Regions from separate parts of the Halobacillus sp. ABH2_015 genome, predicted to be linked through region 1. Evidence: riboswitches for the same ligand, from Rfam matches in the RefSeq annotation. Region 1 holds a riboswitch; the other holds the start of a gene.
The links. A riboswitch is a leader RNA that binds a small molecule or an ion and turns the genes downstream of it on or off. The one in region 1 is predicted to bind cyclic di-GMP.

Region 2: another riboswitch for cyclic di-GMP. It lies ahead of ACXAD6_RS02200 (glycoside hydrolase family 191 protein); the one in region 1 lies ahead of sda (sporulation histidine kinase inhibitor Sda).

What each region holds. Positions count from the first base shown of each region.
Region 1 is NZ_JBSWUG010000002.1:1,032,362-1,037,843, reverse strand. Features, by position in the region: gene ACXAD6_RS05345 (ArsR/SmtB family transcription factor) at 1-194, shown strand, start outside; gene ACXAD6_RS05340 (DMT family transporter) at 267-695, shown strand; gene ACXAD6_RS05335 (DMT family transporter) at 708-1,166, shown strand; gene ACXAD6_RS05330 (Spo0E family sporulation regulatory protein-aspartic acid phosphatase) at 1,257-1,418, shown strand; gene ACXAD6_RS05325 (GGDEF domain-containing protein) at 1,449-2,540, opposite strand; cyclic di-GMP riboswitch class II at 2,802-2,885, shown strand; gene sda (sporulation histidine kinase inhibitor Sda) at 2,896-3,117, shown strand; gene ACXAD6_RS05315 (Lrp/AsnC family transcriptional regulator) at 3,104-3,511, opposite strand; gene ACXAD6_RS05310 (MBL fold metallo-hydrolase) at 3,631-4,380, shown strand; gene ACXAD6_RS05305 (hydantoinase/carbamoylase family amidase) at 4,535-5,482, shown strand, end outside.
Region 2 is NZ_JBSWUG010000002.1:442,859-448,340, reverse strand. Features, by position in the region: gene ACXAD6_RS02210 (DUF4317 domain-containing protein) at 1-441, shown strand, start outside; gene galE (UDP-glucose 4-epimerase GalE) at 1,008-2,057, opposite strand; gene ACXAD6_RS02200 (glycoside hydrolase family 191 protein) at 2,235-3,077, opposite strand; cyclic di-GMP riboswitch class I at 3,113-3,199, opposite strand; gene ACXAD6_RS02195 (GAF domain-containing protein) at 3,269-4,504, shown strand; gene ACXAD6_RS02190 (tetratricopeptide repeat protein) at 4,497-5,423, shown strand; gene ACXAD6_RS02185 (DUF2194 domain-containing protein) at 5,420-5,482, shown strand, end outside.

The DNA.
Region 1 (5,482 bases):
ATGAAAAAGGCGGCGTCTGCGTCGGAGATATTCAGGAAAAAGCCGCCCTTTCGCAGTCAACCGTATCCCACTACCTGGCAATGATGCAGCATGCCGGCCTGCTGGAATCCGAACGCCATGGCAAATGGACCTATTACCGGAGACGTGAGGAAAAAATTGAGGAAGTCGCGGAATTTATAAAAAGAGAGCTGTAAGCTCTTTTTTTACCACCTATATATCGATAATTTTAGATATGTAGATATGAGTTCAAAGGAGGAACTTTTCCTATGAAAATCTGGATTTATTTCATTGCTCTGATGGCAGGCATTTCCCTCAGTATCGAAGGAGCTGTTTATGGAGAACTGGGACAAACCATCGGAAAGCTGGAAAGCAGCTTTTATAATTTCGCCGCCGGCTCCATCATTCTTGGACTTATTGTACTCTTTTTTGGTAAAGGAAGACTTTCTGCCGCAGCCGAAGCACCCCGGTGGCAGATGACCGGTGGACTGCTGGGTATCATCTATCTGACGGTTTTAATTTTTGCCATCCCCGTTGTAGGTGTCGGCGCGGCCATGATCAGTGTCATTGTTGGGCAGCTTCTCATGAGTCTGCTGATTGAATCGAGAGGTTGGCTTGGAAGCCGGGCCGCTCCTGTTCCTAAAGAAAAAATCTTTGCTGTTGTCCTGATGACTATATCACTGTTTCTCATTTATTAAAGGAGGATTCTTATGGGCTTATTGATTATCGCAGCCTCTGTGGCAGGGGGTACACTACTCAGTTCACAAAGCTCCATCAATGGAGCATTAAGCAGAAAAGCCGGCACGTATGAAACGACCTTTTTCACGTTTATAACAGGAGCACTCATGCTTGCTCTGCTCGTCCTTTTCTTTGGCGGCGGCGACGTTATGAAAATTCTGGAGGCTCCCTCCTGGCAGCTGAGCGCCGTGTGGTTCGGTGTCGGTTACATGTTTCTGACCGTCCTCGCTGTTCCACAGATCGGTGTCATGGCCACCAACATTTCCACCATCATCGGACAGCTCGGCACCGGAATGCTGATCGATCACTTCGGATGGTTCGGCGGGCTTCGAATTCCCCTGGACGGAGAGCGTATCACAGCATTCGCCCTTCTAACCGCCGCCCTTTGGCTGATGTATAAAGCCGATAAAAAACAGATCAAAGGGACATAAAATTTGTAGAAGTTTGTAACCTTCTGTATAATCTATCACTATGAATCAGACCTTCCACTATAGTGGAAGGTCTCTTTGGGCAGGTGTCATATGCTGAATACAACGTTTTTGTCAAACCTGAATGAAAAGATCGAAGGCATCCGGGCTGAAATGTATGAAGCCTATGAAGATGGACGCAGCTATGAAGAACTCCTCAAAATCTCCCAGGAGCTTGATGACCTGTTAAATCGTTTAGAACAAATAACAAAATAAAAAGGATGCCTGACTCACAGGCATCCTTTTTCATGCAGATATGACTTTATTTCTCCCCGAGTGTTTCGCCTCATATAAGGACTCATCCGCTTTTTCCAATAGTTCCTTCGCTGTCGACACATGGTCAGGATATGTACTCACCCCAATAGAGACCGTAATGGAAATCTTTTCTCCATCAGGCAGGAGAAACGCTTGATGTTCCACCGTCCGCCGAATTTTCTCTGCTTTCGCCCTGCCGGCTTCGTTGCTGCAGTCCAAAAGGATAACGGTGAACTCTTCTCCACCGTTTCTGGATACGATATCAAAGGATCGGGTTATTTCATTCAAGGTGCTCCCCAGCTGGCGCAGCACTTCATCACCCGCCGCGTGCCCATAGGTGTCGTTCACGCGCTTAAAGAAATCAATGTCGATGGCAAGCAGGGTCAACGCTTCCTCTTTTTCCACGGCGTTCCTCACACTATCGTTCCAGAGGCGGTCAAACTCCCTTACATTATATAATCCCGTCAAATAATCGACGGATGACTGCTCTTCATACGTTTTAAAAAGATAATGAGACCTCCGCAGGTAATGGACGAGGTAGGAAGCCAGCATCCCACCGATAAATGAAATCAGCCAGTAGATGGGAATGAGAAACTGCAGTGTGCCCCAGTCTCTGACCACCAAGGAAATGACAATCGAAAAGACGATGTTCGACCAGAGCAGCATTTGAAAGGAGGATTTGAGCGGACTCTCCCTGTGATGAAGCTTCCGGTACAGCCACATATAACCGATGAACAAGAAAATCATTAAGATGACAGCGGCCATTGAAGAAAGATTGACCCCGTATAACAAACGTCCGGAAGCAATAATGACAGCACTCAACAAAGCCGGGCGGATGCCTATGTATAGAATCAGAAGGATGACCGGGAGGTGACGAAGATCGATAATCGTCTGCTCAGTCACTTGTATGGAAAAGTACATCAGCAGCATGCCAAGCAATCCGCCTGCCACCCCGTCGATCCACTGACTGTTCTGTTTTGAAACCGCAGGCAGCAGCTTCGTCCATCGAAACTGCAGATACATAAAAACGAGGGCAATGACGATGCAGATATTAATAAAAAATTCCTGAATGATCACAAACACTCTTATCCCTCTTTTCCTTCTTGCATCCCTTTGTTCTATTATCGACATTTCCTAACAGATTTGTCTATGAAAATTGTCACCCCTATGTAAAAGAAGATGTACAAAACATGTACAAACCTGTACATTATGGTCTTTCTTCCTATTACAAAATCAGTCATTTTGTGGTAATAATAGAGTATAAACAACGACGATTATAAGAAACAGATTCTGCGGTTCAGGTCGTTTCCTTTTGTGAAAGGAAGGGTATACGTATCAAAATAAAATAAACGAGACACGATGAACTGTGATTTTTAATGTGGGCACTTGAATCACAGGGAGTGAGTAGTGCAACCGGCTCCGCTCAGGAGGCATAACCATGAGTAAAACACCCCCGCGTCCTATGGAAAGCAGCGACGATAACAAAAACCACTTCGTTCACCTGAACGCTTCGTCGATCAAGACCTTGTCGGATCCCCTTCTCCTTCTGACCTACCGTCAGGCTGCTGAGATGGGACTGGATCAAGACTTCCTTTCCCTTATCTGCAGGGAGTTGAAAGACAGGGGGTTCTCCATTGAATGCTCCTCTAGCTACGGATGACAATGGATAATTTATAGCTCACCCGTTGATTGAGTTCTACCAGCCATTCATCCAGGACCTCATTGGAAGGAAAACGGCATTCCAATAAATAGCACCCCTCCCCGCTGATTTTATAATTATTCCTGACGAATGATGGATGGTTCTCGAGAAATGTAAAATAAGGCTGATGATTCAGGCTGTCTGTGTAGATATTCAAAAAGCAGTGGACAGGATAGCCCATCTTCTTTTCGTTCACGCGGACGGTATAGGATTCAATCAGCCCTTCGTCTTCTAATTTCAAGACTCTTGATGCTGCGGCCTGTCCTGTGAGATGGACATGTGCGCCCAGCTCCTTCATCGTCATCCGGCCATCTTTCTTCAGCTCTTCTATAATTTTCTCATCCGTTTTGTCCATGACTTCTGCCTTCCTTTCATATTTCAACTCTTTTCAGCCAAACACTTGATTAATAAGGTGTACTCCTATTTCCCTTCATAGTACGCTATTGTCAACAGAGATAAAAGGAGGAAGCCTTTATGAAAATCAAGCTGATTCGAAATGCAACATTACTGGTGAGCTATGGAGGAAAAACCTTTCTAATCGATCCATTCCTTTCCTCACAGGGAGCCATGCCGGCTTTCCCGGATACGCCCCATCAGGATTTAAGGAACCCGACCGCCCCCCTGCCTGTCGATGCCCAAAGTCTGACCGATGTGGACGCTGTCTTCATCACTCATCTTCATCCTGATCATTTTGATGAGGAAGCAAAGGACGTTCTCCCCAAGCAAACGCCCCTGTTCGCTCAAAATGAAGAAGATGTGAGTGCGGTGCAGGACGCCGGATTCACCCACGTCCACTCCTTCCAAAATGGCGTGGATATGGAAGGGATCCGCATTACCCGTACCCCGGGACGGCACGGGTCGGAAGAAATGACAGCTATGACAGGAAAGGTGTCCGGTCTCCTTTTTGAAGCAGAAGGTGAAAAAAGTCTTTATATTGCCGGGGACACGGTCTGGTATGAAGAAGTCGAACAGACGCTGTCCTCCCGCCGTCCTGATGTGATCGTCGTGAACGCGGGTGCCGCTCAATTTTTAGAGGGCGGGCCGATAACGATGACGAAAGAAGATGTCACAGCTGCCTCCCAGGCGGCACCGGAGTCTGAGATTCTCGCTGTGCACATGGAATCCCTGAACCACTGCCTGTTAACGAGAGAAGAGTTGAAGTCTTATACGAGCGGTTATCCGTCTATTCACATCCCTGAGGATGGCGAGACGCTCACCTTTTGATCCTTTCCCCTCCGGACCTGCCGGAGGGTTTTTTTATGCCTGACATAAAGAACAGCCACAACTTCCACCATTATCCAACATCGTTTTACGTTATGTTAATTGTCAGACAATTCAGATGTTGATATAGTGATAAAAACAAAGGAGGCGATGATTGTTGCAGATCAATCAGGACAGGTATAAAGACCATCTCATGACACTTGCGGAGATCGGAAAAATTGGAGAAACGGGTGTCAACCGGCTCGCCCATTCCAAGGATGACCGGAAAGCGGTTGATGTCGTACAAGGATGGATGGAAGAAGCCGGGCTGACGACAAAGATTGATGGTTTCGGCAATCTGATCGGTCGTATGGAGGGCACCGAGCCTGATCAGCCTATTCTCATGATGGGGTCCCACATTGATTCCCAGCCGTACGGGGGCCGTTTTGACGGGACCGCCGGAGCTCTTGGGGCCATTGAAGTTGTACATACAATGAAAGAGCAAAACATAAAGCCGGTTCGCACGATAGAAGTGATCTGCTTTGCTGATGAAGAAGGTTCCCGATTCAACAAAGGTGTATTTGGTGTACGCGGCCTCATCGGCCAGCTCGAGGAAGGGGAGATACTCCGGAAAGATAAAACAGGGATGACCCGGCTCGAAGCTTTAAGGGAATTCGGTGTCGAACCGGATGTATCGGAAAGTCCCGTCTACAAGCCGGGCGATATTGAAGCCTTTTTAGAGCTTCATATTGAACAGGGGCCTGTCCTTGAATCAAAGGATAAGCCTGTAGGCATCGTGTCAGCCATCTCCGGGCCGATCTGGCTTACGGTGACTCTGGAAGGCTTCGCCGGCCATGCCGGATCTGTACCGATGCATTTACGACAGGATGCCATGCTCGGGGCTGCCATCATTACAAAAGAATTCAATGAACTTGTCCGCAGGGAAGGAACACCAAATACCGTAGGAACGGTCGGAAGCATCCAGAATTTCCCGAATTCAAGAAACATCATTGCCGAAAAGGTCGAGTTCACCATTGATTTGAGGGACATCGACCTGGACGCGAGAAACCGCCTGGAAGAAAAACTCTATCAATTAATTGAGAAAACGAGTAAAGAACACAACCTC
Region 2 (5,482 bases), 590 kb from region 1:
GTATTTGAGGAAGTCATCCGCGGTGTCGTCGGGGATCAACTGAGTCCATCCACCCTCGCCAATGTATATGGGGAAATCAATAAAGTGGTCGAGGAAAATGAGGATGATACCCCGCCAAAGCTTGATTACCGGGACGTGGAACGGGTATTAAACCAAAGCGGCGAGCAGGTCGAAGGCGAAAAAGTGAAACACGCCTTTCAAATGATCACAGACAACGAAGGATACGAGCTGAAAGCCAGCAGTATCGTTCCTAAATACAAGACGAAATCCATCAAAATCAACACGAAAGTGGCCAACATCTCCATCAGTCCCCAGGACCTGGAGTTTGTCAGACAGGTCAACTACAAAGGGAAACGATGCATCATGATTGAAATTGAAGAAGATGCAGAAATTGACGGATTTAAAATGCTGCCGGAGGCCTTCGGAAACGAATCCTCCTGAAAAAAAGGAGTGGACACGCATGTCCACTCCTCAGCTTGTAAAGAAACCCCTGTTTCTTTACAAGCTTTTTTCTTTTTTACCGCCAGGAGCGAAAGCCCCTTCCCTTTCCGCAGGAGTGGAAGGGGCGCCACTCCTTGGGGATTCTTTAACATCGAAAAAGACTCTTCACCCAGCACAGCTGGATGCAGGACAATCTTTTTCATATTCCGGCAGGCAGTCGTCATCAGCGCCTGTGCTTTCCCTTTTTGTTTTCCACGCAGGCGGCAACAGCGCAGCCCATGCCGTGCTTTTAAATCTGCGAACCTGCTTCGTGCACAATCTCTCTCCTCTATATTCCAACGTCGGCACGAGGAGCGTTCGGTGGTGATGCCTGCGGGAACAGCACGGGCCGAAGATCCACTTGGGCAGGCGGTCTTCCTGACCAAGTCAGTGGAGGGCGTGCCCGCGGCATTCATCCACCGATAAGCGGAATGTGACCTTTCACACGACAAATGGATAACTCGAACTGGTTAACACAGGCTTTTTCTACAGCCAAAGGGAGTGGACGGTGACGTCCACTCCCTTTTTTATTCTTGTCCGACAAGCTCCCGCTTGGAGGCATTCTTCTCTCCCGTATAGCCTTCTGGATTCTGCTTCCGCCAGTTCCAGGAGTCCACACACATATCATCAATCGTCTTCTCTGCCTGCCAGCCCAGCTTCAAATGAGCTTTGGCCGGGTCTGCGAAGCACTCTGCAATATCTCCGGAGCGGCGCCCCTCTATGGCATAGGGAACTTTACGGCCGGAAGCTTTTTCGAAAGCCTTCACGAGCTGAAGAACACTGTATCCTTCACCTGTTCCAAGATTATACGTTTCGATTCCAGTTTCGCCTGCTGTCTTTTCCAACGCATGCACGTGTCCTCTCGCAAGGTCCACGACGTGAATGTAATCTCTTACTCCTGTCCCGTCAACCGTCGGGTAATCGTCACCAAACACCTTCAATTCAGGGAAATGACCGACAGCCACCTTTGTAATATAAGGCATCAGGTTGTTCGGAATCCCTGAAGGATCCTCACCTATGCGGCCACTCGGGTGCGACCCGATCGGATTAAAGTAGCGGAGAACAGATATACTCCACGATTCATCAGAGACATATAAATCCTGAAGAATTTCCTCAAGCATCAGCTTCGTACGGCCATAAGGATTTGTGGCCCCAACCGATGCACTCTCCGTAAGAGGAAGAGAGTCAGGGGTGCCATACACGGTGGCGGATGACGAAAAGATCAGCTGTTTAACATCAAATTCCTTCATCACTTCACACAGCATCAACGTCCCCGTAATGTTGTTATGATAGTACGTCAGCGGCATAGAAACCGATTCACCGACCGCCTTCAGTCCTGCCAGATGAATGACAGCTGTAATATCGAAGTCCTTGAAAACCTCTCGTAAAAGGTCCTGATCCCGCAGATCCCCTTCTACAAACGTCAACGTCTTCCCTGTCAGTTCCTGCACACGCAGCAGGGATTCGGGGTGGCTGTTCGATAAGTTGTCCAGAACGATAACCTCATGGTCCCTCTCCAATAATTCAAGACAGATGTGGCTGCCTATGTATCCGGCCCCGCCTGTAACTAAGATCATTGCCTCTCCTCCTCTATCAATCTCTTACCTTGGAATGTACAGGAAAATTAAGGATATGTCTACTATAAAAGGAAAGGAGCCCTCCTTTAGGCTCCCTTATAAAAGTCCTCGATCTGTTCATTTTTCGACATTTTTACGCCATTCAGCCCATTTTTCAAGAAAATTTTTGTATAATAATTACCAAGCATTATAATGGCTGGATTCATGATAATGGATGAACCCGTGACTTTCTGCCAGCCTCTGACTTTTCGACTTCTGAGAGAAGGAGACGGTCAGTATTTCCAAACCTGTTTCCTGACGAAGCTGCTTCAAATCCCGCATGCGGTCCAGGGACCATTGATCTTTCGCAACCGAGGAGTAATTGTAATTCTCCCACATAATGCCGTCTACATAAGGATACGTTGTGGTCGACAACGTGCCGAACCCCCAGTTTTGAATAAGGGACAAGGAAGGGTACTGACGCCGGATTTCCTGCAGGAAGACGGCCATGCCCGCACGCTGGTCATCCAGTACATCGGATCCGCAGTGTTCGTTATCGATATTGCCGACAGTATCTAAAAAGACACCGTCCAAACCCTTATCAGCCACCTGCTTCTCAATCTCAGCCAGCAGCACCTGCTGATAATGATCAGAGGTGATATCGGTCAGATAAGAATCCCATTCCGGATAATAGACACGCTCACCGTCCCGGTGGAAAAAGTCGGACTCTTCAAGCTGACTGATCAACGCCGTATTCCAGTTATCAGCTTCCATGGTGTTGATATACCCATACACCAATGTCCCGGACTGCTGAATCGTTTCAATCTGGCTTTTAGTATAGAACACCGGTTCAATCATGACAGCATCATACGCCTGCATCTTATTCAAGACTGCTTCGGTCGGAGAATCATAATAAATTTTATAGGACTGCACATTGGAAAGTGGATGAGAAGATTGTGCAGAAGTAGATAGAGGGGAAAGTACAAGACCAGCGGCTAAAACAACAAGAAAACTCCGTTTCATTTTTGTGAGTATACCCATAATACGCCTCCTGATTATTCAGAGAGCGGCTGTGGCATTGCAGACTGGCAGTCGGCTCCTGTGAGGAACTACGACCCATGTCTTTGCGCCCTTATCTTTCGATAAGTTTGCCTTTCTCTATTCAATTTTATCCACATTATACCACAGGTTTAACATGTTAAAGTATTTTAAATCCACATGGAGGTGATTGGATGTTCTACCAACAATCCAGTTTTATCCGGAAGTTTATTGAACTGATCCTCGTATTTTTTGTATTGGGATTCCTTGATCAGACGTTGGAATGGAACATGCTGGAATGGACGCTTAACCCTGTCTTCTTTGCTGTCCTATTGTTTTCCCTCAGATACGGTCTGAATTTTGCTCTTTTGAGCTTTTTTGCTGCACTATTCTATCATGTGTATGACATGTATCAGCGGGACGGGGACTTGTTTCTCTTATTCTATGATCCCGCCAATTATTTATCTCTCCTCTTCCTACTCCTGACCGGCGTCATTACAGGGCTGTACAGCACGTCCTTCCGGGAGAGATATGAGAGTCAGCAGTATGTGCTGAAGGAAACGAAGGATGAAAATGAGGAACTAAAAACATCCTTAACCGCTCTGGAACGGTCTCAACGGGTCATGCAGGCAAAAGTCCTTGATTCCGAGTACACGCTTTCCAGGATTTACGAAGTCGGAAAGACGCTTGATCAGCCTTCTCCAGAACTTGTCCGAAACGAGGCCGTTACGATTATCGGAGACCTGTTTGAGGCGGAAGACTTAGCTGTCTATCATGTCGACTCTTCTAAGAAATCACTGCGCCTCCGCGTTCGAAAAGGAAATACCGAACGACTTCCGCAGACGATTTTCATTGATGATGCGGCCTCGATTTTCTCACGGGGACTGAAGAACAAAACCATTACTTTAAAGACGGTTGATGATGAAGCCGATGCTCCAGTGCTGATCGGACCGATCGTCTACAATCAGGACGTACGGGAAATCCTCGTGATTGATCAACTTGATTTTGCCAAACTGACAAAATATGAAGTTCAAATCCTCTCTCTCGTGCTCGACTGGATGGCCAACCGGATCGAAAGAGCTGGAGAGTATCTTCGTAAAGAAGAAGAGCAGAAGATGTATCCAGGCACAAGTATTTATGATAAGGAAGCTTTTGACGAACTTGTTCAGCTTCAGGAAAAACGAGCGGAGAAATACGGGGTGCCTTATAGTGTCGTTTCCATCGATGTCAGCCCTTACAGGGAAATGTCGGTCGTGGAAGCAGAAATCATCCTGCGTGCCTACTTGAGAGAATTGGACATTATGGGCTACGACCAGACGGAGCAGCATTTCCACTTCCTGCTTCCAGGTACGAGCTCCGAGAATGCATCCATCGTCGAAGAGCGGATTTACAAAGCACTCGATACAAAAGGCGGGATTTACATTGGTTAATTTCCAGGAACCCTACTGGCTGATCTTTTTCTATGTTATTCACGGCCTCGCTGTTCTGATCGTTTCCCTGCTGCTTCGAAAAAGGATGCATGATGACAAAAAAGGAACCGTCACATGGCTCGCCATTACGAGCGTATTCCTCCCGATCATCGGAGAGCTTCTCGGACTGGCCGCCTGGCTGGCTGCGAAAGCGTCCGGCAGCAATCACATGATTGATGATTACGATGATTATGTCACATTCACGCCGTTGAATCTTGAATACCTGCGTTATGAAGCATCATCAAGCATGGATTTATCGCCCATCAGCGATGCCCTTTTGAGGAACGATGGCGTCAACCAGAAGGAATTGATTGTCAGTCTGATCAATTCCGATATCGCCAATAAAGGACGGCACTTGAACCTCGGCCTGACCCACAACAATTCAGAAACCGTCCACTATGCAGCTACAACCATGAACGTGCTGTCCAGCCGGTTTGAAAAAGAACTGGAACATGCCAGAAAAGAATTGGCCCCGGAAGCACCCATGTCTTTCGAGCGTTTATGCAGCGTGTACGAACGTTATCTGGGAAGTGGTATTCTTGATGAGAACGGACAGGCGCGGCTCGAGAAACAATATGAACAACTGCTGGAAGAAATGGTTCCGAAACTTGAAAAAGAACCATGGATGTACCGCAGTCTCGGCGATATTTACATACGTCGTGGAAAAGAGGAAAAAGCGGTGGAAGCTTTCCGTGAGATGGTCAGCCGCTTCCCGGCCCATCCAGGAGGCTACTTGAAATTGATTGAAATATACTATGCAGGACGCGACTGGACAAACATCAAGCCTGTGCTCAACGACCTTTTCCAACATGTGCAGGCAGAGGACATCCCTGAAAGCCAACGCTTCATTATCCAACAGATGGGAGGGAAAACACTGTGAAAAAACAAATCACTATTTATGCTTCGGTTCTTTTCCTTCTATTCACAGCTGCCATTATC